DNA from 3 places in the Vreelandella sulfidaeris Esulfide1 genome. Region 3 is predicted to be linked to each of the others. Evidence: predicted binding sites of a transcription regulator. Region 3 holds the regulator's gene; each other region holds the start of a gene.
The links. Region 3 encodes LexA, which represses DNA repair genes until DNA is damaged. Its sites were predicted from a motif close to TACTGTNTANNTANACAGTA; they were not measured.
Positions count from the first base shown of each region.

Region 1: ACW44H_RS05600 (LexA family protein) is a predicted target of LexA. The motif match lies at 1,602-1,621, and genes of this name have one in related genera.
Region 2: recN (DNA repair protein RecN) is a predicted target of LexA. The motif match lies at 2,544-2,563, and genes of this name have one in related genera.

Region 1 covers NZ_CM133364.1:1,199,624-1,209,350, forward strand. The annotation lists gene ACW44H_RS05595 (Y-family DNA polymerase) at 1-1,120, opposite strand, end outside; gene ACW44H_RS05600 (LexA family protein) at 1,135-1,578, opposite strand; gene glyA (serine hydroxymethyltransferase) at 1,839-3,104, shown strand; gene ACW44H_RS05610 (Wzz/FepE/Etk N-terminal domain-containing protein) at 4,069-4,848, shown strand; gene rfbB (dTDP-glucose 4,6-dehydratase) at 4,942-6,015, shown strand; gene rfbA (glucose-1-phosphate thymidylyltransferase RfbA) at 6,012-6,881, shown strand; gene ACW44H_RS05625 (sugar 3,4-ketoisomerase) at 6,881-7,282, shown strand; gene ACW44H_RS05630 (GNAT family N-acetyltransferase) at 7,279-7,797, shown strand; gene ACW44H_RS05635 (DegT/DnrJ/EryC1/StrS family aminotransferase) at 7,797-8,921, shown strand; gene ACW44H_RS05640 (O-antigen translocase) at 8,925-9,727, shown strand, end outside.
Region 2 covers NZ_CM133364.1:310,245-319,971, forward strand. The annotation lists gene ACW44H_RS01515 (outer membrane protein assembly factor BamE) at 1-123, opposite strand, end outside; gene fur (ferric iron uptake transcriptional regulator) at 196-648, shown strand; gene recN (DNA repair protein RecN) at 823-2,496, opposite strand; gene grpE (nucleotide exchange factor GrpE) at 2,711-3,352, shown strand; gene dnaK (molecular chaperone DnaK) at 3,511-5,445, shown strand; gene dnaJ (molecular chaperone DnaJ) at 5,597-6,739, shown strand; gene ACW44H_RS01545 (DMT family transporter) at 6,829-7,734, shown strand; gene ACW44H_RS01550 (ABC transporter ATP-binding protein) at 7,731-8,480, opposite strand; gene ACW44H_RS01555 (FecCD family ABC transporter permease) at 8,474-9,529, opposite strand; gene ACW44H_RS01560 (ABC transporter substrate-binding protein) at 9,534-9,727, opposite strand, start outside.
Region 3 covers NZ_CM133364.1:2,285,837-2,295,563, reverse strand. The annotation lists gene mobB (molybdopterin-guanine dinucleotide biosynthesis protein B) at 1-295, shown strand, start outside; gene moaC (cyclic pyranopterin monophosphate synthase MoaC) at 390-1,187, shown strand; gene moaE (molybdopterin synthase catalytic subunit MoaE) at 1,202-1,657, shown strand; gene ACW44H_RS10710 (ribonuclease J) at 1,654-3,246, opposite strand; gene purU (formyltetrahydrofolate deformylase) at 3,489-4,343, shown strand; gene ACW44H_RS10700 (energy-coupling factor ABC transporter permease) at 4,368-5,039, shown strand; gene lexA (transcriptional repressor LexA) at 5,048-5,725, opposite strand; gene ACW44H_RS10690 (TetR/AcrR family transcriptional regulator) at 6,004-6,681, shown strand; gene ACW44H_RS10685 (L,D-transpeptidase family protein) at 6,659-7,210, shown strand; gene nagZ (beta-N-acetylhexosaminidase) at 7,296-8,327, shown strand; gene ACW44H_RS10675 (hypoxanthine-guanine phosphoribosyltransferase) at 8,375-8,953, shown strand; gene ppsR (posphoenolpyruvate synthetase regulatory kinase/phosphorylase PpsR) at 8,974-9,727, opposite strand, start outside.

The DNA of each region.
Region 1 (9,727 bases), 1.1 Mb from region 3:
TGGCCATCAAAAACGGATGGCGATCACGGGTGGGCGGATGTAGCAGCGAAAGCTGATACTGCTCAGCGTCCACTAAATCGAGCAACATCACGCCCGCCTTCATAAACCGATAGCGGGGGCGGTGAATCTGCTCAAGCCCCTGGCGTACCGCGTCAAGAATCACTCGGGTGTCGTCGCTAGGTGAGGGCAGGGCGATGAGCGCTTGCGGAAAATATTGCGGTTGGTCACGGCGATGGCGGTTGGTTTTAAGAAATACCATTACCGCCCGGGCCAGGCTGCGCTGTTCGCGCAGTTTTTCAGCGCTACGCTGGGCGTGACGACGCAGCGCGTTATGCACTTCTGTAAAAGCGCCCGTCATTTGGCCGAATGAGCGAGAGGTCATAATGCGCTGGCGCGGTTGATCCAACGCGTTCATCTCCAGGCAGGGGATGCCGCGCAGTTCAAGCGCTGTGCGTGCCAACACCACCGAGAAGCGCTTGCGCAGCAGCTTTTCATCACTTTCACGTAAATCCCAGGCGGTGTTGACGCCGCCGATGGCTAAGCGCTCGGCCAGCCGACGACCAACGCCCCATACACTGCCCACCGGGGTGCGTTTTAGCAGTGCCTCGGTGGTGTGGTCTTGTCCATTCAGCAGGCAAACGCCTTCGTAGTGGGGGTCTTGCTTGGCAAGGTGGTTGGCCAGCTTAGCGAGCGTATGGGTCGGGGCCAGCCCGACACAGACCGGTAAGCCTAGGTGGCGGCGAATACGCTGGCGCAACTGCCGCCCCAGCGCCTCACATTGCTCTGCCGTTAACCCTTCTAAGTAGACGAACATTTCATCAATCGAGTAGGGGGCGATCTCTGGGCAGGCGTCACGCAACAATTGGGCTAGCCGTGCCGACATATCGCCGTAAAGCTCATAGTTAGAGGAGAGCAGATGGATCTCGCCGCGCTGGCGCAGCCCTTCAAGCTTGAAAGCTGGCGTGCCCATGGGAATGTCCAGCGCTTTCAATTCGGCTGAGCGCGCGATGACGCAACCATCATTATTCGACATAACGCCGACGGGCCGGCCTTCCAGGTGGGGCTGAAAAACGCGCTCGCAGCTGACATAAAAATTATTGGCGTCGACTAATCCGATCATCACTCTTCCTTAGCTCAACGTAAGTACTCGTGCACCACGGCACGCACCACACCCCATAATTGGCAGTCGCTGCCCTCAAGAGGAACGGGCGGGTAGTGCGGATGGGTTGAACATAGATGTGGGGTGCCCTGGTAAAGTGCGTAGCGTTTAATCAGCGCTTCGCCTTCCAGCATCGCGACCAAAATATGGCCCAGGCGCGGCTCAATACCACGGTCAACGATGAGTAAATCACCCTCAAAAATACCCCAGCCTTCCATGCTGTCGCCGGTGGCGGTGACATAAAACGTCTCGGTGGGGTTTTTGACCAGCCGGGTATTGAGATCCAGCGTGCACGGCTCGTAATCCTGCGCAGGCGAAGGAAAACCGCTAAAACCCGCGCGGCCTAAAAAAGTTAAATGCGGCAACGGCTGGGCGCTTAACGGCAAGGCGGGGGTAAAGTGAGATAGTTGGCCCGGCATTGTCGGTATCCTGATGTTTAAAGTATTGTATGAATATACAGTATTTTTTAACAGGAAAGAAAATGCAAATGGGTTGCGAGTTAAAGGTAACTAATCTTCTGTGATGACTGTCCACTCGGTCAGCATTTAATGGCTGGCTCAACATGAAGCACGCTCATGCACGACCTGACGCGGATGCGATGAAAGTCGCCTCAGGCTGCGTTATGATAGCGGCCTCGCTTCTCCCATGATGACCCTTTCTCGTTACGAGGTGCCCGCCGATGTTCAGCCGCGATATGACAATTGCCGGATTCGATGATGTGCTGTTTGATGCCATGCAGAAAGAGGTGGCGCGCCAGGAAGCCCACATCGAACTGATTGCTTCTGAAAACTACGCCAGCCCCCGCGTACTGGAAGCCCAGGGCAGCCAGCTGACCAATAAATACGCTGAAGGCTACCCCGGTAAGCGTTACTACGGCGGCTGTGAATTTGTCGATATCGCTGAAAACCTGGCGATCGATTACGCTAAAGAGCTGTTCGGCGCGACCTACGTAAACGTACAGCCGCACTCCGGCTCGCAAGCCAACAGCGCCGTTTTCCAGGCATTGGTCAAGCCAGGCGACACCATTCTAGGCATGAGCCTGGATGCCGGTGGCCACCTGACCCACGGCGCCAAGCCGAGCTTTTCGGGCAAGCACTACAATGCCATCCAGTACGGCCTGAATGACCAAGAGCTGATCGATTACGAACAAGTGGCCCAGCTTGCCCGTGAGCACAAGCCCAAAATGATCATCGCCGGTTTCTCAGCCTATTCACAAATCGTCGATTGGGCCAAGTTCCGCGAGATCGCTGACGAAGTGGGCGCTTACTTACTGGTCGATATGGCCCACGTCTCAGGCTTAGTTGCGGCAGGTGTTTACCCAAGCCCCTTGCCCCATGCCCACGTAGTCACCTCCACCACGCACAAAACCCTGCGCGGCCCGCGTAGTGGCGTAATTCTCTCCGCCGAAAACGACGCCGATATCGAGAAGAAGCTTCAGTCAGCCGTATTCCCCGGCGGCCAGGGCGGCCCGTTGATGCACGTGATCGCGGCTAAAGCAGTGTGCTTCAAAGAAGCCATGGCGCCCGAGTTCAAAACCTACCAGCAGCAGGTAGTCAAAAATGCCCAGGCAATGGCCAAGGTGTTTATCGAACGCGGTTACGACATCGTTTCCGGCGGCACCGAAGACCACCTCTTCCTACTCTCACTGATCAAACAGGGCGTCACCGGTAAAGATGCCGATGCGGCGCTAGGCCGTGCCCACATCACCGTGAACAAGAACGCCGTGCCTAACGACCCGCAAAGCCCGTTCGTCACCTCTGGCCTGCGCATCGGCACCCCGGCGGTAACCACGCGCGGCTTCGGTGAAGAAGAGTGTACCCAACTCGCTGGTTGGATCTGCGACATTCTCGACGTACTGGCCAAAGGCGAAGACACCAGCGCTATTGAAGCCCAGGTGCTGGATAAAGTAGCTGAGGTTTGCGCGCGTCTGCCTGTGTATAAATAAGCGACGCCTGCTATAAGTAGCTAGCCCAGCGTTCGATAGAGCCGCTGAAGACCACACTCTTCGGCGGCTTTGTCTTTTACGGCTACTGTAAGTACATATTGGAGGCTTCACCTGCTGATGGCCTGCTACGCCGTTTGTGCTGAATTGGAGCGGGTGGAGGGCAGCGTAACCTTGGCTTTCCGACCAGGTAGAGGGGCAGAAAGACTCGCCCCGCTTACACTGGATAAGGTACCATTGCGCGCGTTCTGCGCTGGCTTAGCTGTCGTAAAGGTACATGTCCCTCCTTGCGTTGGGATGAGCTAAACCAAGAGCATCATTAACCGTGCGGCCAATGGGCATTCTATTAAAATCGCAGTGACCGAACGCAGTAAGCCATGCAGTAAAAGGCGCCGCCTGTGCGCCAAATGCTAATTAAGGCTAGGGCCCGGGGAATGTCCAGAAAAATCCCCGGGCGGTAGCGTGCCTGAAAGGTTTTTAAGAAGCAGAGTTATGAGAGTCTCCGCTATTTATACCCTGCTCATAGGCGCGGTAGAGTTAAAAATTTGATGTGATTCAGAAGTGGTCACCGCTACCGCCCACAACCTTTAGACGCTAATCTGCAATTAGCAAGAAGGTCGGCTCAACCCTTATTGTATTTTTGTGAGGGCAGCGCGATAGCCGCTGGAAAGCAGTGCTAAAAAAGGGTGGACTCCAAGCCTTTATAGGAGGCCAGCTTGTTGGGCGATTGGTCATCTACAAAGTATCACCCACGACAACAAAGAACCTAGCACTTGTTCACGTAGTGCCTATCATTAAGAAAATGTATCATATCGATCAATTGACAACTGCAGCATGCACAAATAATTAGCTGACTAGCTAAATTAAAGCATGAGGCATATACCTAAAAAGGGCACGGGAAGGCGTCCGGAATATCCCCGGGCGGTAGCGTGCCTTTATTTTGATTACCCCTTACTGGCGAAATAGCATGAATCAATCTCCTCCTCATGAGCCGCAGCGCTACCCTTCAAACGACGAAATTTCCTTGGTTGATCTTGCTAAGATTCTGGTCAAACGCTGGAAAGCCATGGTGTTAGTCTTTCTTGTCATTGTGCTTGGTGCATTGGCCTATGTGCTGCTAACAGAGCGCTCCTATGAATACGTCTCAATTTATCAGGTGGTAGAAGAGGCGCCCGGACGTGCCCTGGAAACACCAGCTTCCGTATTGGCTAAGGTTAATAGCCTCTATATTGGATCAGAGACGCGTAAACTCAGGGAGTCGGCAGGATTGGAGAGTCTACCCTTTGAAGTGACTGCAGATAATCCTAGCGACACTTTGCTTGTCCGTTTGTATTCGGAAGCGAGTACGCACAATCATGAATTGGTAGCTCAGATGCATGAAGCATTGCTATCTCGCATGATGGAAGAGCAAGGTGATCGTCTTGAGAGGCAGCAGGCCGCCCTTGAGCAACAATTACAGAACACTGAAGCTACTTTGGAGTCCGTCGCGCAGACCAGTACCGAATGGGGAAGTGAACTGGCCGCTAGCTACACGGAACGCTTGGCCGATATACGGCAAGATCTCACTCAGTTAAGCGAAGGTGAGGTTGTGCAGGTGTCAGTGCAAAGCCTTGAACCTGCTGGTACCGGCCGCAGTTTAATTATGATTTTGGCATTGGTATTTGGCGGCATAGCGGGGATTATGATGGCATTCTTTGCTGAACTTGTTTGCAGAGTCCGTGAAAGTTTAGACGCGGAAAGTAAATAGCGTACTTTTTCTTTAAGTTAATTTTTTAAATTTAAATAATATTAATCTAAATGTTGGCTATTGCTACTTAGTCTGAGTTGAATAGGTGTAAAAATGAAGTTTCTTATTACAGGCGGTGCTGGGTTTATAGGTTCAGCAGTCATCAGGCATATTATTACCAACACCTCAGACGAAGTGATTAACCTTGATAAACTAACCTATGCTGGCAACTTAGAAAGCTTGGTTGAGTTCAGTGACAGCGAGCGGTACGCCTTTGAGCAAGTGGATGTTTGTAACCTTGCTGAAGTGAACCGAGTATTGGCCCGACATCAGCCAGACGCCATCATGCATTTAGCCGCCGAAAGCCACGTAGACCGCTCTATAGATGGTCCGGCGGACTTTATCGAAACCAACATTATTGGCACCTATACCTTACTGGAAGCTGCTCGCATCTACTTTCAATCTTTAGATGTCGACCGTAAGGCAAGCTTTCGCTTTCATCATATAAGCACGGATGAAGTCTACGGCGATCTCCCCCATCTCAGCAAAACACCGAACGCAGAAGAATATCTATTTACTGAACAAACTAGCTACGCTCCAAGCAGTCCATACTCGGCGAGCAAAGCCAGCTCCGACCACTTGGTACGTGCATGGCAGCGCACCTACGGCCTACCAACGCTGATCACTAACTGTTCAAATAACTATGGCCCCTATCACTTCCCCGAGAAGCTGATTCCACTGGTAATTCTTAATGCTTTAGAAGGTAAGCCGTTACCAGTTTACGGTAAAGGCGAACAGGTGCGTGATTGGCTCTATGTGGAAGACCATGCCCGGGCGCTCTACCAAGTAGTCACGCAAGGCCAGGTAGGGGAGACCTATAACATTGGCGGTCATAACGAAAAACAGAACATCGAAGTCGTCCGCACCATCTGTGATATCCTGCAGGAACTCCATCCGCAGGAACGCAGCTACCGTGACCTGATCACTTTTGTGAAAGACCGCCCTGGTCACGATATGCGCTACGCCATTGATGCCAGCAAAATTCAGAAAGAACTAGGCTGGGCACCAGAAGAAACCTTCGATACTGGCATTCGTAAAACCGTGCAGTGGTACCTAGAAAACCAAAGGTGGTGCCAACGAGTACAAGACGGTAGCTATCAAAGAGAACGTTTAGGAGTAAATGCATGAAAGGAATCATTCTGGCTGGCGGTTCCGGCACGCGTTTGTATCCAATTACCAAAGGCGTCTCTAAGCAGTTGCTGCCTATTTACGATAAGCCAATGATTTACTACCCGCTTTCAGTATTGATGCTGGCCGGTATCAGTGAAATTTTAATTATCTCCACTCCTGAAGACCTGCCCAACTTTGAAAAACTGTTGGGTGACGGCAGTAACTTCGGTGTAAAGCTCAGCTATGCCGAACAGCCCAGCCCAGATGGCTTGGCGCAGGCATTTATTATCGGTGAAGACTTTATTGGTGATGACTGTGTTTGCTTGGTTTTGGGTGACAACATTTTTTATGGTCAGGGCTTTTCTCCCAAGCTGAAGCATACCGCTGCACGCACATCCGGCGCCACTGTATTCGGTTATCAGGTGAAGGACCCGGAACGCTTTGGCGTGGTGGCTTTTGATGAAAACAACAAGGCTATCTCTATTGAGGAAAAGCCTGAGCAGCCCAAATCCAGCTATGCGGTTACCGGCCTGTACTTCTACGATAACGATGTGGTGGAAATTGCTAAGCAGGTGAAGCCTTCACACCGCGGAGAGCTGGAGATTACCAGTATTAATCAAGCTTATTTAGAACGCGGTGACCTGAACGTAGAGCTTCTAGGACGTGGCTTTGCATGGCTAGATACGGGCACCCATGAAAGCCTGCTGGAAGCGGGTAGCTTTGTGCAAACCATTGAGCATCGCCAAGGATTGAAAGTGGCGTGCCTAGAAGAAATTGCCTTCAATAACGGTTGGCTAAGCAAAGAGCAGCTAAAAGCACAGGGGCAAGCTTTGAGCAAGAACGGTTATGGCCAGTACCTGCTCAAGCTGGCAGGGGAAACATAATGAGTGGCTTAGTAAAGCTGATAGACCTTCTCTCATTAGGTGATGACCGCGGATCATTGGTCGCGCTTGAGGCTAATAAAACGGTTCCGTTCGATATTAAACGTGTCTACTACATATTTGGTACCAAGGCAGAAGTTGCTCGGGGTTTTCATGCGCACAAGGCACTCAAGCAGGTAGCGGTGTGTGTGACAGGCAGCTGCCGCATGGTGTTGGATAATGGCAAGCATAAAGAAACAGTATGGCTTGATTCACCGACTAAAGGGCTGGTTATTGAAGACTTGGTTTGGCGGGAAATGCATGACTTCTCCCCCGACTGCGTGCTACTAGTGTTGGCAAGCGAACACTATGATGAGGATGACTATATCCGTGATTATGGCGATTTCTTAAGGATGGCTGAATGATTTTAGAATCTAAAAACATCCTAATTAGATTTGTAGAAGAGTCTGATGCTGACTTTATTTTGAGTCTGCGATTAGATGAACGATACAACACTTTTCTTTCTGCAGTGAGTCCTGATGTTAAAGCGCAAAGAAACTGGATAAAAAAATATAAAGATGATGAAGAGAAAGGCAAGCAGTATTACTTCATTATTGAACGTTTAGATGGCACTCCTTGTGGTACGGTTCGTGTTTACGATATTCGTAAGGACTCATTCTGTTGGGGTAGCTGGATACTTAACGAAAAAAAAACACGCTACGCGGCTTTGGAAAGTGCTTTTCTTGTTTATGAGTTTGGTTTTAAGAGACTAGGTTTTAAAAAATCGCATTTTGATGTTATGAAAGGAAATAAAGGAGTGATCAGATTTCATACAAGGATGGGAGCCATTAAATTTAGTGAAGATGAAGTTAATGATTACTTTGAGATAACAGAAGAAGCAGTACTAAAAGCAAAAGAGAACTTGGCAGACAAAATCTAATGACAATACCTTTCCTCGACCTCAAATCCATCAATGCGCAATACCGCCAAGACTTAGTAGATGCTGCTACTCGTGTCATCGATTCCGGTTGGTACATTCAGGGCACAGAGCTAAAGGCTTTTGAGTCTGAATTTGCTGAATATTGCGTCAGCAAACATTGCATTGGTGTAGCCAATGGCCTGGATGCATTGACGCTGACACTGCGGGCCTGGAAAGAGCTTGGCAAGCTTAAGGAAGGCGATGAAGTCATCGTTCCTGCCAATACCTATATAGCGAGTATTCTTGCCATTACCGAAAACCGACTCAAACCGGTGTTGGTTGAGCCTGACGAGCAGACTTATAATCTCTGCCCAACGAAAACAGCAAAGGCTATTACATCCAATACTAAAGCCATTTTGGCGGTTCATTTATATGGCCAATTGGCCCCAATGCCTGAGCTCATGACATTGGCGGATCAACATGATCTACTGGTATTGGAAGATTCCGCGCAAGCACATGGTGCTGCCATCAATGGTAAAAAAGCTGGTAGTTGGGGTCATGCCTCAGGCTTCAGTTTTTACCCTGGTAAAAATCTGGGTGCTTTGGGGGATGCAGGTGCCGTTACCACAAGCGATGATGAGCTGGCGAGTACTATCCGCGCCTTGGGTAACTACGGCGGCCATAAAAAATATGAGAATCTCTATCAAGGTGTTAATAGTCGCCTGGATGAAATGCAAGCGGCCATGCTACGTGTAAAACTTAAACATCTGGTTGTTGAAACACAGCGGCGCAAAGAAATTGCACTGGCCTATGCCAAAGGCATCACCCATAAAGCGCTATCTCAGCCAATATCAGCCGACAGCACAGATGAGTCACTGGAAAACCATGTATTCCATTTATATGTTATTCGCATGGCAGAACGCGATGCCTTGCAAGCCTACCTGACAAGTGCAGGTATTCAAACACTGATTCACTACCCGATCCCACCGCATCAGCAACAGGCATATGCAGAGTGGAGCGCACAAAAGTATCCGCTGACGGAAGCTATTCATCAGCAAGTGCTTAGCTTGCCGATCAGCCCGGTGATGACAGATGAACAGGTAGATGCTGTTATTGCCGCCTGTAATCACTTTGAGATGCCCTGAGGCATGACACTGATTAAAACCAGCCTGCTTAACGGTATAGCTGTAGTCATTAAAATGCTAACCTTGCTGGGCCTAAATAAAATTCTAGCTATCTATGTTGGCCCCACAGGCTACGCTGCCATTGGTAACTTCCAAAATGCTGTGCAAATGATTACAACGTTTGCCAGCGGAGCAATTAACACCGGCGTAGTAAAATACACTGCAGAATATTACAACGAAGAAGAAAAACAACGCCAAGTTTGGCGTACAGCTGGCACTATTGCCATTGTCGGCTCTGTCATTACGGGCATTGGTGTGTCGCTATTTAGTAAGCAAATTGCATATTTGTTTTTAAAAGATGAAAGCTACAATACAGTTTTTATTTGGTTTTCCATAACCCTTGTGTTTTTTATATTAAATACACTTCTTTTGGCAATATTAAATGGCAAAAAAGAAATCCACCGTTATATTATTGCTAACATTGTGGGTAGTGTTTTCTCTCTCGCAGTCACTAGTGTACTAGCCATTCAGTTTGGTCTACATGGAGCATTAACTGCGCTAGCTATTCATCCGTCTTTTTCTTTTGTGGTAACTTTATATCTTTGCTACAAAGCTGACTGGTTTAAATTTAGCTATCTTTTTGGTGATATAAATAAAAAAGTATTGCTAAATCTAAGTAAGTTTACTGCAATGGCATTGACCAGTGCGGCATGCGTGCCAATAAGTCATATTCTGATTCGTAACCACCTGGGTGATACACTTGGCTGGGAAGCAGCTGGCTATTGGGAAGCCATGTGGCGTTTAAGTGCAGCGTATCTAATGTTAGT
Region 2 (9,727 bases), 2.0 Mb from region 3:
GACCATCTCCTGTGTCACTAGGTTGCCTTGGGGAATGTCGCGCTTGTACACGCCAACGTAGCTGCAGCCACTAACAACGGTCAGGGCAACGGAGAGCGTGATGATTCGAGTCAATTTTTGCATTTGGGCCTATTCTTCACTATCGTGGTTTCGGTTGATCATACCCGACCTAACCTGTTACTGCGAAGAGCGACCATGGCCGATCAGAACCATGAATTGCGCAAAGCCGGTCTAAAAGTGACCCTGCCGCGCGTCAAGATACTTCAGATTCTCGAAAATGTTTCGGGTCAGCACCACCTTAGCGCGGAAGAAGTGTACAAAACACTGATTGATGCGGGCGAAGATGTTGGCCTGGCGACTGTATACCGCGTATTGACTCAGTTTGAGTCAGCGGGTTTGGTTATTCGTCATAATTTTGACGGTGGCCATGCAGTTTTTGAGATGACCCAAGAGGATCACCATGACCACATGGTGTGCCTTGAAAGCGGTGAGATCATCGAGTTTGTCGATGAAATCATCGAGCGTCGTCAGCAAGAGATCGCTGAAGAGCATGGCTACGAACTAGTGGATCATGCGCTGGTGCTTTATGTGCGTCCCCGTGGATCAGATGTGACGCGCCAAGACAGCGGGCCGACGAATAGAAAATAATGTTCGTGGGTCGACACAGTAGCCGTGGATAAGACGTATAAGCGTCCCTGGTCTACTTGGCAAATTCGCTATTAATGGAATTCGCCAAGTAGGCAGGGGCGTTTTGTTGTGCTGGATATAATTGTGCTGGATATAGTTGTGTTGATGTAACTGCGATATCGCAGTTCTCGCTTATCAATGTGGCGGGCGCTGGCTAGCGTGCAGCATTTCGCGTGCGTGGGCGAGGGTTTGATCAGACAGCGTCACACCTCCCAGCATACGTGCCAGTTCGCTGATGCGGCCCTGTTCGTCGAGTAGCGCCATTTGGGTCAGTGTTGTATCGCGTTTGGCCTGTTTCTCAATATGCAGGTGCTGATGCGCCTGTGCCGCTACTTGGGGTAGGTGGGTCACGGTCATCACCTGACCATTTTCACCTAGCTTACGTAGCAATTGACCTACAATTTCGGCAGTGGCGCCGGATATGCCCACATCCACTTCGTCAAATACTAAGCTAGGCACCGTCGAATGGGTTGCTGCGACGACTTGAATCGCTAGGCTGATCCGCGACAACTCGCCGCCGGAAGCCACTTTGGTTAACGGCCTTGCGGGCTGGCCGGGGTTGGCGCTAATTAAGAACTGCACACGATCAAGACCTTCAGGGCTCGGCGCCTCTTTCGCGGTGACCTCCACTTCGAAACGCGCTTTACCCATCGCTAAAAAGCCCAACTGTTGCTGTACCTCTTTACCCAAGCGAAGCGCGGCTTTTTGGCGGCTCTCGCTGAGCTTTTTCGCCTCTTGGCGGTAGCTTTCGCGTAGCTCAACGACCCGTGCACTGAGAGCTTCCAGATCATTGCCACCTTCTTCTAACTGCGCAACTTCGCGTTGCAAATTGGCATGTAGGGCGCATAGCTCTTCAGGGGCAACATGATGTTTGCGAGCAATTCGATGTACGTCGGCCATTCTCTCTTCAACCCACGCTAGCCTTTCAGGGTCTAATTCGGTCGTGCTGGCGAGGCGATTGAGTTCGCTGGCAGCCTCTTCCACTTGAATGCGAGCATCGCTCAGCATAGCCAGTGTATTCGCCAAGGTGCCTTTGTCACTGCCCGGCAGTGCGCTTAAATGAGTGAAGGCCTGATTCAGTAATGACAATGCACCCCCTTCATCGCTGGCGCAGCAGTCAGCGGCAAACTGAGTCTCGCGTAAGGTCTCTTCCGCATGGGCGAGCGTATGTTGCTCTTCCTCTAGTGTGGCTAATTCGCCTTCTGCTAAGCCGAGCTGATCCAGCTCTTCCACTTGGTAGCGCAGCAACTGCCGTTTGGCCTCAACTTCGCTGCCTTCTTCGCTTAGCTTCTTTAGCTGACGGCGGGCATTACGCCACTCGCGGAACGTTTCGGCTAATTGTGTAGTGGCATCGTTCAGGCCTGCGTAATCATCCAGCAGCGCAAGATGGGTCTCTTCGCGCATTAAGGCGTGGTGGGCATGCTGGCCATGAATTTGAATCAGCTGCTCGCCGAGAGATTTGAGATCCGAGATAGTCGCAGGGTGGCCATTAATCCATGCTTTGGAGCGACCATTGGCAGTGACGACACGGCGCAGCAGGCATTCTTCCGCCGGCAGTTCGCGGGCCGAAAGCCACTCGACGGCAGCGGGCAGGTGCTGGATGTCGAAACGTGCAGAGAGGTCCGTGCGCTCACGTCCATGACGGACGCTGCCCGCATCGGCACGCTCACCCAGGCATAACCCGAGGGCGCCTAGCAGGATGGATTTGCCTGCCCCGGTCTCCCCGGTAATGGCCGTCATGCCGCCGGATAAATCGAGTTCTAAATGATCAACAATAGCGAAGTCTTGAATAGCGAGCTGAGTAAGCATGGCGCCTCCCAAGGCGGAACAGCATAGGAGCTGGGTACTTATCCAATAGTTGTTGATTTATACAGTAGTTAATAACTCACTTCAATGCACCTCTTGAGATGGAATTTATGGCCCCCATATAGCGTGCATGATCAATAAAAGCGAGTAGCTAACGGCTTACTTCTTTGCGCGCAGCCCGCGTGGTAGCGCACTACTTGTTATTTAGGAGCACAACATGGCGAAAGAACCGCAAACACCAATGGATGATGAGTTGGCCCGCCACGAGCATGAAGCCGAGGGCGCTGAACAAGCGGCTGAGAAAGTGGCCGAAGAGCGCTTGATGGAAGGCGAGCTTGAAGGGTTGATCAATGATGAGGAGCCGTTAGAAGGCAACGTCGACAACCCTGAGGCGGAAATGCTGGCTGCCCAAGTAGGCGAGTTAGAGCAGAGCTTGGCCGACGCCAAGGATCAAGCCCTGCGCGCCGCCGCGGAAGCACAAAACGTGCGTCGCCGTGCCGAGCAGGAAGCTGAGAAAGCGCGCAAGTTCGCGCTTGAGAAGTTTGTGAAAGAGCTACTGCCGGTGGTGGATAGCCTGGAAAAAGCACTTGAGACAATGGAAGAGGGCGCCTCCGAGGTTCACCGTGAAGGCGTTTCCATGACGTTGAAAATGCAGCTGGATGTGCTCAATAAATTCGGCGTCGAAAGCATCGAGCCTCACGGCGAGCCTTTCGATCCGCAGGTGCACGAAGCAATGACCATGGTACCTAACCCAGACCTTGATCCGAATACCGTGATGGATGTTATGCAGAAGGGCTATTTGCTCAATGGACGCCTAGTGCGCCCGGCCATGGTAGTGGTCAGCCAAAAAGCCAATTGAGCCATTGGCTGCACAGGGAGTGAAAAAAAGCCCTTGAAATGTCAGCGGCGGCCCCCAAATAAAGGGCAACCCCGCGGGGAAACCCGCAACTGAGTTTTAAAAAATCAGTTCTAAAACTTAATTTTCAGTTTTGTAACAATCGAATTCGAGGTATTGCTATGGGACGTATAATTGGTATTGACCTGGGCACCACTAACTCTTGTGTGGCTGTGCTCGATGGTGACAGTGCTAAAGTTATCGAAAATGCCGAGGGTGGCCGTACGACACCTTCTATCATCGCGTATACAGATGATGGTGAAACGCTGGTCGGTCAGGCGGCCAAGCGCCAAGCCGTCACTAACCCAGAAAACACCTTGTATGCTATCAAGCGTCTGATTGGCCGTCGCTTTAAAGACGACGTTGTTCAGAAAGACATTAAGATGGTGCCGTACAAGATCACCGAAGCCGATAACGGTGATGCCTGGGTTGAAGTAAAAGGCAAAAAAATGGCACCGCCGCAGGTTAGCGCGGAAGTGCTGAAGAAAATGAAGAAGACCGCCGAAGACTACTTGGGTGAAACAGTCACCGAAGCGGTCATCACTGTGCCGGCCTACTTCAACGACAGCCAGCGCCAGGCAACGAAAGACGCCGGCCGCATCGCCGGTCTAGACGTTAAGCGCATCATCAATGAGCCGACCGCTGCCGCACTGGCTTACGGTATGGACAAATCGCGCGGCGACAAAACCATCGCGGTTTATGACCTGGGTGGCGGTACCTTCGATATCTCGATCATCGAAATTGCCGATGTTGACGGCGAAACCCAGTTTGAAGTGTTGGCCACCAACGGTGACACCTTCCTGGGTGGCGAAGATTTCGACTTGGCATTGATCAACTACTTGGTCGACCAGTTCAAGTCTGACAGCGGTATTGATCTGTCCGGCGACAACCTGGCCATGCAGCGTCTGAAAGAAGCCGCAGAGAAAGCCAAAATTGAGCTTTCTAGCGCTCAGCAGACCGACGTGAACCTGCCTTATATCACTGCCGACAACACTGGCCCGAAACACCTTAACGTTAAGGTGACACGCGCCAAGCTGGAGTCGCTGGTAGAAGAACTGGTTCAGCGCTCGCTTGAGCCGTGCAAAATGGCGCTGAAAGATGCTGGCCTGTCCGCTTCTGAAATCGATGAAGTGATCCTGGTCGGTGGCCAGACACGCATGCCGATGGTGCAGAAGAAAGCCGCTGACTTCTTCGGTAAAGAAGCACGCAAAGATGTTAACCCGGACGAAGCGGTTGCGGTTGGTGCAGCGATTCAGGGCGGCGTACTGGGTGGCGACGTTAAAGACGTTCTGCTGCTTGACGTTACCCCGCTTACCCTGGGCATCGAAACTCTGGGTGGTGTAATGACGCCGCTGATCGAGAAGAACACCACCATCCCGACCAAGAAGACACAAACCTTCTCAACGGCGGATGACAACCAAACGGCGGTGACCATCCACGCTGTTCAGGGTGAACGTAAGCAAGTGTCGCAGAACAAGTCGCTGGGTCGTTTTGATCTTGCCGACATTCCGCCGGCACCGCGCGGCGTGCCTCAGATCGAAGTCGCCTTCGACTTGGATGCCAACGGTATCCTGAACGTATCGGCGAAAGACAAGGCTACCGGTAAAGAGCAGTCTATCGTCATCAAGGCCTCTAGCGGTTTGTCCGAGGAAGAAGTCGAGCAGATGGTGCGCGATGCCGAAGCGCACGCCGAAGAAGACAAAAAGTTCGAAGAGCTGGTACAGCTGCGTAACCAAGCCGATGGCATGATTCACGCCACACGTAAAACGTTGGAAGAAGCAGGCGACAAAGCGACTGACGACGAAAAACAGGCGATTGAGACCGCTATCAGTGAGCTGGAAGAAGCGGTTAAGGGTGACGACGTCGATAACATTCAGAAGAAGCTGGATGCATTGACCGAAGCCTCTGGAAAGCTGGCTCAGAAGATGTACGCCGAGCAGGCAGAAGCCGCTCAGCAAGAGGGCGGCGAAGGTGCCGAGAGCACCGGCTCCAAGCCAGAAGACGACGTGGTTGACGCCGAGTACGAAGAAGTCAACGACGATCAGAAAAAGCAGTAACAACCTCTTTCTGCCAAGGAAAGCGGTGACGCGGGAGCTTACTCCCGCGTTGCTGTTTCCGCGGCCAAGACGCACGTGGCTAAATGCGTAGTTATAAATATGTAGCTAAATGTGCAGTTGAGTGCGTAGCTAACCAGGAGGCGTAGGGCCCATGTCCAAGCGCGATTATTACGAAGTCCTGGGTGTCGAAAAAGGGGCCGATCAGAAAGAGATCAAGAAGGCCTATCGCCGTCTGGCGCAAAAATTCCACCCTGATCGAAACCCGGACGATACCACCTCAGCGGAAAAATTCCGCGATGTGTCCGAAGCTTACGAAGTGCTGAGCGACAGCGAAAAACGCGCTGCTTATGACCAGTTCGGCCATGCAGGCGTTGATGGCCAAGGTGGCGGTGGTTTCGGCGGTGCTGGTGCTGGTGATTTCAGTGATATTTTCGGCGATGTATTTGGCGATATTTTTGGTGGAGGCGGTGGCCGTCGTCGTGGGCCCAATGCCCCGGCACGCGGTTCCGACCTACGCTATAACCTAGAGCTGGATCTTGAGAACGCCGTTTCCGGTACCACAGTCGATATCCGTGTTCCACGGCATATCGAGTGTGACCGTTGCGATGGCGGTGGCGCTGAGCCGGGCTCTTCTAAAGAGACGTGTCCTACCTGTCATGGCCATGGTCAAGTGCGTATGCAGCAAGGCTTCTTCGCCGTGCAGCAAACGTGTCCGACCTGTCATGGCTCTGGCCAGCACATCAAAGTGCCGTGCCATAAGTGTAATGGTGAAGGCCGCGTACGTGAGACGCGCACGCTGTCGGTCAAGATTCCGCCGGGTGTCGATACCGGTGACCGTATTCGCCTAAATGGTGAAGGTGAAAGCGGCGTCAACGGTGGCCCGCCTGGGGATCTATACGTGCAGGTGGCCATCAAGCCGCACCACATCTTCCAGCGTGACGGCAAGCACTTGCAGTGTGATGTGCCGATTAACTTTGTGGATGCAGCGCTAGGCGGCGAGCTTGAAGTGCCCACGCTAGATGGCCGTGTGAAGCTGAAGATTCCACCGGAAACGCAAACCGGCAGGCTGTTCCGCCTGCGCGGTAAAGGTGTGAAGCCCGTGCGTGGTGGCATGCCCGGCGACCTGCTGTGCAAGGTGGTAGTGGAAACACCGGTGAAGCTTAACGATGAGCAGCGCGACCTACTGCGCCAGCTCCAGGAGAGCTTTGACGGCAGCAATAGCCACAACCATTCGCCGAAGAAAACCGGTTTCTTCGACAGCGTGAAGAGCTTCTTTGAAGATATGAAGCCGTAAGTCTGAGATAATGGTTAAACGTTAGTTGTTTGTCTCAAAAAACCCTCGGTTCGCCGGGGGTTTTTGCTGTTTAGGGAAGGCTGCGCGCAATGGATAACCTTCAGGAAAAGCCCACAAAGGGCATTTTGCTTCGGATACTGTCAGGTGCCCTGTTTACCGGCATGCTGGTGTGTATTAAAGCTGTCAGTGACGACGTGCCGGTGGGGCAGTCGGTGTTTTTTCGCTCGTTGTTTGCGCTGTTCCCGATCGTTATCTTTTTAATGATTCGTCGGGAGTTCCCTAAAGCGCTAGCCACCCGCCGCCCGCTGGGCCATTTATTACGCTCTGGACTGGGCGCGGCGGCGATGTTCTTCTCGTTTTCCGCCGTGGCGTTCTTGCCGGTGGCCGAGGCGACACTGTTAGTCCAGCTGGCGCCGATCTTTATGGCGCTGGGCGGGGTGTTGCTATTAGGCGAGCGGTTCTCGTTTTATCGCGCGGGCGCCATTGTATTGGCGCTGGCCGGCATGGCGGTGCTGGTCGTCCCCAATCTTAATTCCGAAGCGGGCGATGGTCGGCTGCTGGGCTATGTATTGGGGACGTTCGGGGCGCTGCTCACCGCGGGGGCGCTACTCACCGTTAGACGCATTTCGCGTACCGAGACCGCTGGCTCCATCGCGTTCTACTTTATTTTAGTGTCGTCGTTGGCTGGGCTTGCGACGTTGCCGCTGGGGTGGGCCTCACTTAGCCACATCGAGTTTGGCCTGTTAGTGCTTTCAGGGTTATTTGGCGGGGCGGGGCACATTGCCATGACGTTGGCGTTTCGCTATGCCGAAGTCTCGCGGCTGGCTCCCTTTGAGTATGTGGCGCTCGTCTGGCCTGTGATCGCCGATTGGGTGCTGTTTGGTATCCCGGTCTCCAGTGGCTTTCTGCTGGCGCTACCGCTGATGTTAAGCGGGGTAGCGCTAGCGGCGATGGAGGGGCGGCGGCTTAAGTTCAGGGCTAAGACTAATGGCTAGATAGCCTCTTCGACAATAAGCTGAGGTCGGCCCTTCGAGCACGGCTCAATGCGGGCGGTGACTTTATAAACCTGATGCAATAGCGCGGGCGTAATAACGTCTTCGGTGGGGCCGCAGGCAATCAGATGGCCGTTTTCCAATACCATCGAAGCATCGGTAAAGCGCAGCGCATGACCTAAATCATGAAGCGCTACCAGGATTAGCATGTTGCGCTCATCCGCCAGCCGTCTCAGTACCGATAACAGGTTGATCTGGCGATTGAGGTCGAGCGCTGAGGTCGGTTCATCCAACATTAAAATCTCAGGCTCCTGCACCAGCGCCTGAGCGGCACTGACAAGCTGACGCTGCCCGCCGCTAAGGTTGCCGAGGTCGCGTTCGCCTAGTGAGGTAATCGAAAGCTCAGCAAGCGCACGGTCAACCTGGGCCAGATCCTCTGGCTGCACTTTAAGGCTGCGACCCTGCATGCGCGCCAATAGCACTGACTCATAAACCGTTAGTACCGCTCTGGCGCCGGTGTCCTGGGGCATATAGGCCACCGGGCGCTCGACGCTGGTGCCGCTGATAATGACCTCCCCTTCGCCTTTCAGTAGGCCCAAAATACGTCGAAAAAGCGTCGATTTCCCGGCAGCGTTAGGGCCAAGTAAGGCCACAATTTGCCCGCCCTTAAAGGGAGGCGTTGTTATCTCTTGTAAAATGGCGCGACGCCCATAACGCGCCGATACGCGGTTTAATTCTAGAGTTACCATGAGGCCTTCTTGTGGTTAAGCACGAGAAATAAGAAGAAGGGGATGCCCACCAGTGAAGTAATAATGCCAATGGGAATAATGGTGCCCGGGATAATAATTTTGGAAATCACCGAGCCCACCGACAGAATCAGCGCACCGCATAGGGCCGAGCCGGGTAAGAAGAAGCGTTGATCTTCGCCCAGTAAGATGCGCGCAATATGCGGACCCACCAGACCGATAAAACCAATCGTGCCCACAAACGCCACCGCGATAGCCGCGAGCAGCGACACTAGCACCAACACTTCTAAGCGCAGCGCGCGAGGGTTGACACCCATGCTTTCTGCCTTGGCATCACCCAGGCGCACGGCAGTTAATGCCCACCCGTGGCGGGCCAGCAGTGGCATTACCGCAGTCAGTATCCCCAGAGCGATCCAGAACTTGGGCCAGGTCGCTTTAGTTAAGCTGCCCATGGTCCAGAACACGACTGCTGAGACGGCTTCCTGGCTGGCAAAAAACTGAATCAGCGCCATCAGCGAATTAAAGATAAACACCATCGCAATACCGAGCAGCACAATGGTTTCGACCGTGACGCCGCGCTTAAGGCTTAGTGCATGAATAAGAAACGCGGTGACCATCGCCATTAAAAAGGCATTGATCGGCACCACAAACTCAATGGCGGCAGGAATGATCGCTACGCCAAACGCCAGCCCAAGGGCTGCACCAAAGCTCGCGCCTGCAGAAATTCCCAGGGTAAAGGGGCTGGCTAATGGGTTGCTCAGTATAGTTTGCATCTGTGCGCCAGCCACCGACAGGCTGGCGCCCACCACGAGTGCCATCAGCGCCACCGGCATACGTATTTCCCAGAGAATTACCCGCGCCTGCTGGCTGACGCTATCTGGCGACAGTAGCGTTGCGATCACCTCATTCAGGCTATAGCGGGCTGGGCCCAGAGCTAAATCCACACAGAGGCTTAAAAACAAGGCCACCACCAGCGCCGCCAATATGATTTGGCGGCGAAAAACCTGGGTGCGATAAAAAGCTCGCCCCTGGGAGAGCTCTTGGGTGCTCATCGTTTTAATCGTCATTCAGCGTGACCCAATAGCCGGGTTCATAATCAATGGGCAAGAAGCGCTCGTGCAGTTCTTCCATTGTGGCATCGGGGTCTAAGTCGGCAAACAGCTCGGGGTGTAGCCACTTGGCCAGCTGTTGCACGGCCACGAAGTAGTAAGGACTGTTGTAAAACTGGTGCCAGATGGCGTGGAAGTTAC
Region 3 (9,727 bases):
GCAGGAGACCCCCGGCCTTGAAGAACCTGATTTAGCCCAGTTAGTGGCCATGATGGCGCCGCATAATCCAGATTTGGTGATTGTCGAAGGCTTTAAAGAGTGGCCGATTGCTAAGCTGGTGCTTTACCGTGAAGGCATTGGGGACCAGGCCATTTTAACCGGCCCATGGGTTAAGGCGGTCGCGCTGAATGCGCCAACGCCTATCAATTTGGCCACTGGGGTGACTCAGTTAAACCTTGACGATAGCGACGCAATAGCGCGCTGGATAGTGGACTGGGTAAGCACGAAAAAGTAACACGCTTGCTTTAAGGGCCGTGCAATTAAGAACTCTGCCCATAAGAACTCTGCGCTCATAAGTACTCTGGCTTCCAAAAGGAAAGGTGACCAACATGCATCTAACCCACCTCAACACACGTGGCGAAGCCAATATGGTGGATGTCGGCGATAAACAAGAGACACGCCGCGAAGCGGTCGCCTCGGGACGTATTGTCATGCAGCCTGAGACGCTGAAGCTGCTTAGTGAAGGTGGCTTGCCCAAAGGGGATGTACTGGCCACTGCGCGTATTGCGGGTATCCAGGCAGCAAAGCGTACCCATGAGCTGATTCCCCTCTGCCATGCATTAGCACTGTCAAAGGTATCGGTTGAATTCGAGATCGACATGGCTGGGTCTTGTGTTCATGTAACCTCTTTGTGCCGCTTGAATGGCCGCACCGGCGTTGAAATGGAAGCGCTTACCGCCGTCTCGGTGGCCTGTTTGACTCTTTATGATATGTGCAAAGCGGTCGATAAAGGCATGTGTATAGAGGCCATTCAACTCGACAGTAAACAGGGCGGCCAGCGCGGTGATTACCAGCGCATGAGTGTGCAGGCGCCAATTGTCACTGGTGATGGTATGTCGGGAGAGGTTAGTTTAGGTGAGCGTTGCCCGTCACCCTGCGTGCGGGTTAAGTTTTTGGCCGAATTACGCGAGCGAGTAGGCGAAAGCGAAGTGATCGTCGGTCTGGATCAGCTTACTAGCCGCGATATCAGTGGTTTAAAAGCAGCGCTGGCTGAGCGCGATGGTCGGTTCAAACTGCTTACCGATCAGCGTACGCTATGCGCCATTAACCAAGTGATGGCAAACGATGATGCACTAGTGACCGACGATGATGAGGTGGCGTTTTTTCCACCGGTCACAGGGGGCTGAGTGTGAATACTAAGATGGATATTAAGGTGGCGATTCAAGCAGCGCCTTTCTCGATGAGTTATGGGTATGACGATGCGCTAGCAGGACGCAGTGATGTTGGCGCAGTGGTGAGTTTTACCGGATTGGTGCGTGATTTTAACGAAACACCTGACGTGACAGGATTAACGCTAGAGCACTATCCAGGAATGACCGAGCGCACCCTGACCGACATAGGTGAACAGGCATGGCAGCGCTGGTCGTTACAGGCAGTGCGTATTATCCACCGGGTGGGTTATCTTGGGCCGGGCGACCCGATTGTGCGCGTACTGGTTGCCAGCGCCCATCGCCGTGAAGCGTTTGAAGCCTGCGATTTTATAATGGACTTCCTAAAAACCCAGGCGCCTTTCTGGAAAAAAGAGCACTCTACTCAAGGCGAGTACTGGGTTAAAGAGCGGCATTCCGACCAGCAGGACGCGGCGCGCTGGGCCTAACGACTGGAGAGCTCAGGCATTTCTGCGGCCATAATTTGTAGGTGCACGCCGGGCAGGTGCTGCATATGTTCTGCTAGCCAGTGAATTAGGCGAGGCTGTAACGCATGGCGCAGATCGGCAAGCGTATCAGCAGCAATTTCATCAAGCTGATCATCTAGCCAGTCGCTAAAGCTATCTTCATCCAGCGGGCTAGCACCTGATGCGTCCAGCATCAAACGACCGATACGCGCCCAGCCTGTGGCTGTGGCTGTTACTGGCAGTGCCAGGTACAAGCTGCCATGGCGAGTCGTACTGGCGTCGCTCACTTCCAAGCCGGGATGAGGCACTACACTGTTTTGGCTGACAATACAGGGCGGCTGTGGGTATCGTGCTTCGCAGCGTAATCCATGACTATCAAAGCAGATTAGATCGCCGTTGACGGGTGTCAACGGAGCACTAATGCCTAGCTGGCCAGCAATCGACTGATGAGCCTGCTGATGGCGGGCTTCGCCATGCACAGGCATAAGATGTTTTGGCCTAACCCACTGATAAAGCTTAATGAGCTCGTCTTGAGCGGGATGTCCGGTGGCGTGCAGCTCAGGGTGATTGAACTCGTCATAGATACTGACACCTAGATGCGTTAAGCGCTTTTTGAGTTGCTCAATAGGACGCTCGTTGCCTGGAATAGCTTTAGCCGAAAATATGACGTTATCGCCTGGTTGAAGATCGACAAAAGGATGACGTCCCTGAGCAAGACGCTGTAGCGCGGCGCGGGGTTCGCCCTGGCTGCCGGTAGCAATAATCACTACTTCATTGGGGGGTAAATACCCAAGGTCATGATTGGGTACCAGCGGCGGTAAATCATCCATATAGCCAAGCCCGCGGGCGACACTGACCATGCGCTCCATAGAGCGGCCCATTAAGCTAATACGGCGACCAGACTGTTGGGCTGCGCGTCCTATTGCAAGCACTCGGGCAAGGTTGCTAGCAAAACAAGAAACTACCACACGGCCCTGGCAGTTGCTGAGGGTCTTTGTGAGTGCTCGAGCAACATCCCCTTCACTGCCAGAGTGACCAGGCATAGGGGCGTTGGTGGAGTCGCCCACGACTAAATCAATGGGGGCAAGCGCTTTGAATTGGGCTGCGTTCATCGGCATGCCAATGAGTGGCTCGGGATCGAGTTTCCAGTCACCGGTATGTAAAATGCGATAGCCACCGGCCATCATCATCAGCGCACAGCTTTCGGGAATTGAATGCGTTAAAAGTAAATAGCGCAGCGTGAACGGGCCACTTTCTAACGCCTCGCCCGGTTCGATGACCTGGATAGCGGCGCTGCTGAGTTGATGTTCAGCAAATTTAAGCCGTAACAGCCCTGCCGCAAGCGGGGTGGCATAAATGGGACAGTTCCACAGCGGCCATAGCCAAGCAACAGCGCCAATGTGATCTTCATGTCCATGAGTGATAAACAGTGCTTTCGGCACGATGCCCAGTGCCTTCGGTGTATCAACATTGGGCACCTGGAGCGGCGAGTCGGGGAGGTCTTGGCGAATCATCATGCCGCAGTCAACGGCAATCCAGTGATCGTCATAGCCGTATAGCGTTAGATTCATACCAATCTCACCGCATCCCCCCAGCGGCAGCATGCGCAGCGGCGGACGACGACGGGGACGAATTTGAACGCGTGGTGAATGCATTAGTTATGAAAAGCCTAAAAAGTAGTGCCTTAACTATACGGGAAGGCAGGGGCGGCTAACAATCATCCATGGCCTTCCGATACACTATGCAGTCTGGTTAACATCCTAAGCCGCTGGTTTGTAATAATTACCTTAGAAGCAGGTCAAGAGTAGCTCACATGTCTCATTATTATCGTTTAGTTGTGTCCTGTCCTGATCGGGTGGGTATTGTTGCGCGAGTATCGAGTTTTATTGCCCAGCAGGGTGGGTCCATCACTGAAGCAAGTCAGCATTCAGATTTAGAAACTGGCTGTTTTTTTATGCGTTACGAAATATTGGCGGATTCCGTGGGCATGTCGATAGAAGCGTTACGTGTTGCATTTGAACCGGTGGCCAGCGAATTCAATATGCAGTGGTCACTGGTCGATACCCAGAAGCGACGGCGAGTGGTGCTAATGGTGTCGCGAGAGTCGCACTGCTTGGTAGATCTGCTTTATCGCTGGCAAGCGGGTGAGCTGGATTGCGATATTGTCGGTGTTATTTCTAACCATGACGATATGCGTTCACTGACTGAATGGTATGGCATTCCCTACCATCATGTTCCGGTTGATCCTGAAAACAAACAGGCGTCGTTTGCGAAGGTACAGGTTGAAATTGACAATGCGCGTGCTGATTGCATCGTGTTGGCGCGTTATATGCAAATTTTGCCACCTGAATTATGCACGCGTTATGCGGGGCGAGTAATTAATATTCATCACAGTTTCTTACCCTCGTTCGCTGGCGCTAAGCCTTATCACCAGGCTTACCAGCGGGGAGTTAAACTGATTGGAGCTACCTGCCACTACGTAACGGAGGAACTCGACGCAGGTCCTATCATCGAACAGGATATTCATCGCGTTAGCCACTGTCATACGCCCACCGATTTAGTACGCTTCGGCCGTGATGTGGAGAAAGCGGTGCTCGCTCGGGGATTGCGGTGGCATTTAGAGGATCGGGTACTGGTCCATGGCAACAAAACTGTGGTGTTTAGTTAATAGTTATTGAACCGAGAGGCCACCATGTCATTTGCGCAAAGTGTATTAGCGCCCTGGATGCTGCTGCTTACCTCGCTCCTCTCGTTAGGAGTTGTTGCTTGGGTAATTAGTCGGCGGCCGTGGCAGGCCTTGAGGGGAGACGTCGCGCTTCAGCACCGTTGGCTAGGCGCGACGCTGGCGGTGGTGTTGATGTGGCAACTGCGTGCTCAGGCGGTTGATTGGCTAACGTTGCACCTGGTCTTTACGGTATTGCTAACACTTGTGTTTAAGGCGCCCCTAGCGCTGATCAGTAACGTACTTATCAATATTGCTATGGTATTGATCGGTCGCAATGAGTGGATGCTGCTGGGAGCTAATATTCTTGTCACCGGAATAGTGCCTGCTGCGATCATTGGCACGGTATGGCGGTTGGTAGATCGGCGCCTACCGGATAACCTGATGGTATTTCTTTTTGTCTGCGGCTTTTTCGGCTCTGCATTGGCAACGCTGGGAGGAGGGTTAGCTGCAGTGTTGCTGATAGTCGTCGCGGGTACTGATCCTGATGCTGTCTATTTGGCTCAGGAGTATGCGCGCTTCCTACCGCTATTAATGCCATCCGAGGCGTTACTAACCGGCATGTTGCTTAGTATTCTGCTAGTTTACCATCCTGATTGGGTGGCCACTTTCAATGACCACCGCTATATCGACCTGCAGTAACGCCTGTTTTAGCCGAGCGCCTGCCCGTTACCACCGCGAATGACACCGACGCCGACGCCTTCGATATCGAGTGACTGGAAGCGCAGATCTATTTCGATTGGCGCAAAGTCGGAATTTTCTGCAAACAGGGTTACCTGATGCCCCTGGCGTTTGAAGCGTTTAACGGTCACTTCATCCTCAAGACGAGCCACCACGATCTGTCCATCACGTACCCGCTCGGTGCGGTGAACTGCCAACAAGTCACCTTCTAAGATGCCGATATCTTTCATTGATAAACCACGTACACGCAGTAGGTAGTCAGCTTTTGGGGTGAAGTATTCTGGTGGTAATGGGCAGTAGCGATCAATATGCTCGGCGGCCAGTATAGGGCTGCCTGCCGCCACTTCTCCAATCACCGGTAGCCCTGTGGGCAGCGGCTCTACATTGGAGGGTACGGTTGTGGTGGCACTATCCAGGGCTTCTTGGGGCTCTTGGTTGGGCAGGCGGATGCCGCGAGAGGTATTGCGGATAATGCGAATAACCCCCTTGCGCTCAAGTGCGCGCAGGTGTTCTTCAGCCGCATTAGGAGAACGGAAGCCAAGCGCTTTAGCAATCTCGGCGCGCGTAGGAGGGTAGCCAAATTCGCCCATGGTCTTAACGATAAAATCAAAAACATGCTGTTGACGAGCGGTTAGCGGACGCGACATACCAGACTCCATAATTTGTAAATTGATAGTGAATTGACAGTAACAAGATAAACGTCGAATTAATCGATAAGTGTTTAAGTATACAGTATGTTCCTCTGTCCAGTATATGGCCTGTCAATCCTCATTTTCTCTACGCGGGCAATTTTAGTCATCGTTTTAAACTAAGTTTTTGCTTATACAAGACGCCATATTTCATTAGTAAATCAAGCGTTGAGCCTGCCAAGTTTATAGAATAGTATTTTGCTATGTTTTAAACACTTGTTTCCCTGGAGAGCGCTATGGCTCAGTCTGATACGGTGACCCGTATACTCGATACCGCTGAAGTGCTGTTTGCAGAGCGTGGTTTTGCTGAAACCTCGCTGCGCAACATCACTAGCAAAGCGCGCGTCAACTTAGCAGCCGTGAACTACCATTTTGGCTCTAAGAAAGCCTTAATACAGGCTGTGTTTTCTCGCTATCTAGATCCTTTTACAGTGCGTTTTCACACCGCGCTTGATGAGCTTGAAGCCCAGCATAAAGGGCACGTTGTGCCGCTTGAAACGTTACTCGAAACAATGGCAACAACCGTCCTGGCTGTGCCGGCTGAACGCAATAGTCTCAAAGTATTCATGCGCTTACTAGGACTGGCCTACAGCCAAGCACAAGGGCATCTTCGACGCCATATTCAGCAAGAGTATGGCGATGTGTTTGCCCGTTTCACGGAGCTTGTGCGTCAGGCGACACCAGACCTGCCTGACGCGGAACGCTTTTGGCGACTACACTTTATGCTTGGTACCGTGATATTTACTCTGTCAGGACTCGATGCATTGCGAGATATCGCGGAAAAGGATTATCACGAGCAGGTCACTGTGCGGGATTTAGTAAGGCGGTTGCGTCCGGTGGTAGTTGCTGCCATGAATGCACCGTTACCTCCTGCCCTCGAAGAAGGAAAACATGCGAACGCCCAAGCTAGCTGAGCTACCTCCAACTGAAAACATCTGGTTGGAGATTGATACCAGTCAACAGCTACTGCGCTGCTGGCGGGGCGCGAAAGTGCTTCATGAATACGCGATCTCTTCCGGTGCCGCCGGTAATGGAGAGCAAAATGGGAGTGGTAAAACACCCCATGGTTGGCACTATGTACGAGCCGCTATTGGTGCTGATAGACCGGAGAATGCCGTTTTTCGGGGCCGACGCTGGAATGGTGAGGTATTTTCACCTGCGCTAGACGAGAGTCATCCAGGACGTGACTGGATTTTAACCCGTATTTTGTGGCTTTGCGGGTTAGAAAGGGGAGTGAACCGCGGAGGCCAGGTAGACTCTCAACGGCGCTATATCTACCTGCACGGTACGCCACCTGATCAGCCGATGGGTGTTGCTGCTTCCCATGGCTGTATCCGTTTACGTAACAGTGATTTGCTGACTATCTTTTCGTTAGCAGTGCCGGGTACCCCGGTTTGGTTGCATGGCGGTCGGCAGTGTTTTGACGAACCAGGCTGTGACTGACAGCAACAACCGTTAATGTGTCTCAGATTTTGACTCTGCTAGACGATCGTCTAGAATCATCGCCCCTTTTAATGGACCTATCACGATGACTCAACCGTTAGGCCCGGTCATGCTGGACCTTGAAGGCCCTAAATTGACGGCTGCAGAAAAGCGCTTACTACTTGAACCGACGGTAGGGGGCGTTATTTTATTTGCCCGTAATGTCGAGAATGGCTATCAGGTTCGCCAACTCTGCAGCGATATTCGCCGTGTGCGTGCTGATTTACTGCTGGCAGTCGATCAAGAGGGCGGACGCGTTCAGCGTATTAAAGAAGGGTTGACCCGTCTTCCTGCCATGGCGCGCATTGGCGAGCGCTATCGCGACAATCCCGAGGATGGCTTGGCGTTAGCAAAAGATGCTGGGTGGTTATTGGGAATGGAAATGGCCGCCTGCGGGTTGGACTTAAGTTTTGCTCCCGTACTGGATGTTGAAAGCGGTGTCTCAAGTGTTATTGGTGATCGCAGTTTTAGCAGTGATCCCCAACACGTAGCGCAATTGGGCAGCGCGTTTATTCAGGGCCTACACGATGCAGGTATGGCGGCGGTGGGTAAGCACTTCCCTGGCCATGGTGGGGTAGCCGCAGACTCTCACATCGCACTGCCGGTGGATGACCGTCCGCTAGAGGATATTAAACGGCATGACCTGATACCCTTTGCCCAGCTAGCCACACAGCTAGAAGGCGTGATGCCTGCGCATGTGATTTACAGTGCTTTCGATAAGCGCCCAGCAGGATTTTCACCTAGTTGGCTCGGTATGTTGCGCGAATCGCTGGGGTTCAAAGGCTGTGTGTTTTCCGATGACTTAAGCATGGCGGGCGCCCACGAAGCGGGCGATCCTAAAGCGCGCGCTCAGGCGGCGCTAGCGGCAGGCTGCGATATGCTGTTGGTATGTAATGATCGTGCTGCCGCGCTAGAAGTGATGCTGGCGTGCCAGGGCATTGAGACCAAACGTCCCGCTAAACTGCGCTATAGTCGTGCGCGCCCTGATTTAGACGCGCTGAGTGCACTGGGCCGTTGGCGTCGTGCTCACGCTAAGCTGGAAGCGCTGGCGAACCAGTCAAAACCCAGCGCTATTTAACCACTGTTGCAGCAAATAAAGTTTATAACCCGCCCTGGAGTTGGTAGATGTCAAAGTTGGATAAAGAGGCGTTAGAGTCGCTAGACTCAATGCGTGAGTTGATGGATAACGCCGACTGTTTAATTTCACAACAAGAGGTAGAACTGGCTCTTGATCGCATGGCGGAAGCAATCACTCGTGATTTAGGCGATAAACTGCCGGTTTTTTATTGTGTGATGAATGGCGGCTTGATTACGACAGGGCATTTGCTCACCCGGTTAGGCTTCCCGCTGGAAGTGGACTATCTACATGCCACCCGTTACCGCAATGAACTCCGTGGAGGTGAGCTTTTTTGGCGTGTTTCCCCAGAAGTACCCATGGCAGGCCGCCATGTGGTAATCGTTGACGATATCTTGGACGAAGGCGCGACACTGGCGGCCATTTTGGCTTACTGTGAAGAAGCCCAAGCCGCCAGTGTCACCACGGCTGTATTGGTCGATAAGCAACACGATCGCAAAGCAGTGCCCGGTTTGAAAGCCGACTATTGCAGCTTGAAAGTCGCCGATCGTTATGTGTTCGGCTTTGGTATGGATTACAAAGGTTACTGGCGCAACGCACCGGGTATTTTTGCGCCGAAAGGCATGTAATCACCCAGTGACTTATCGTATTAGCGGGGCGAAAAGCGCCTCGCTAAACCGGTCTCGGCAATCATTCGCGTAGAGATCTCCTCCACCGAAAAGCGTGTCGCATCGATAAAGGGAATATGCATGGTGCGGTAAAGCGATTCAGCCTGTTCCACTTCTTGAAGGCATTGATCCATCGAACTGTAGCGGCTATTGGGGCGTCTTTCATTGCGAATCGCCGACAAGCGCCGTGCATCAATCGTTAAGCCAAACAGTTTTTGACGATGAGGCACAAGTGCCTTGGGCAGCTTCAGCATTCCGTCTTCATCTAGATCATCTTCCGTCAGCGGATAGTTGGCTGCTCGAATGCCAAACTGTAGTGCCAAATAGAGCGAGGTGGGTGTTTTGCCGCAGCGTGAGACGCCCACCAGGATGATATCTGCTTTATCATATTGATGGGTGCGGGCGCCGTCATCGTTATCAAGCGCGAAGTGAACGGAGTGAATACGGTCCATATAAACGTCATCACTACCAATCGAATGAGTACGCCCCACGCTGTAGGAAGAGTGAGTGTCCAGCTCCTGTTCTAAAGGCTCTAGGAAAGTCGAAAAAATATCGACTTTGAAACCGGATGCCTGACGAATGACGTCGCGAATCTGCTGGTCGACAATGGTGTCAATGATAATAGGACGATGCCCGTCGCGGTCGGCCGTTGATTCAATGATCGCTGCTAACGCCTGAGCTTTTTCCAGCGTATCGATATAGGGCTTGGTCTGCATGTCGATTTCGACATCGCTG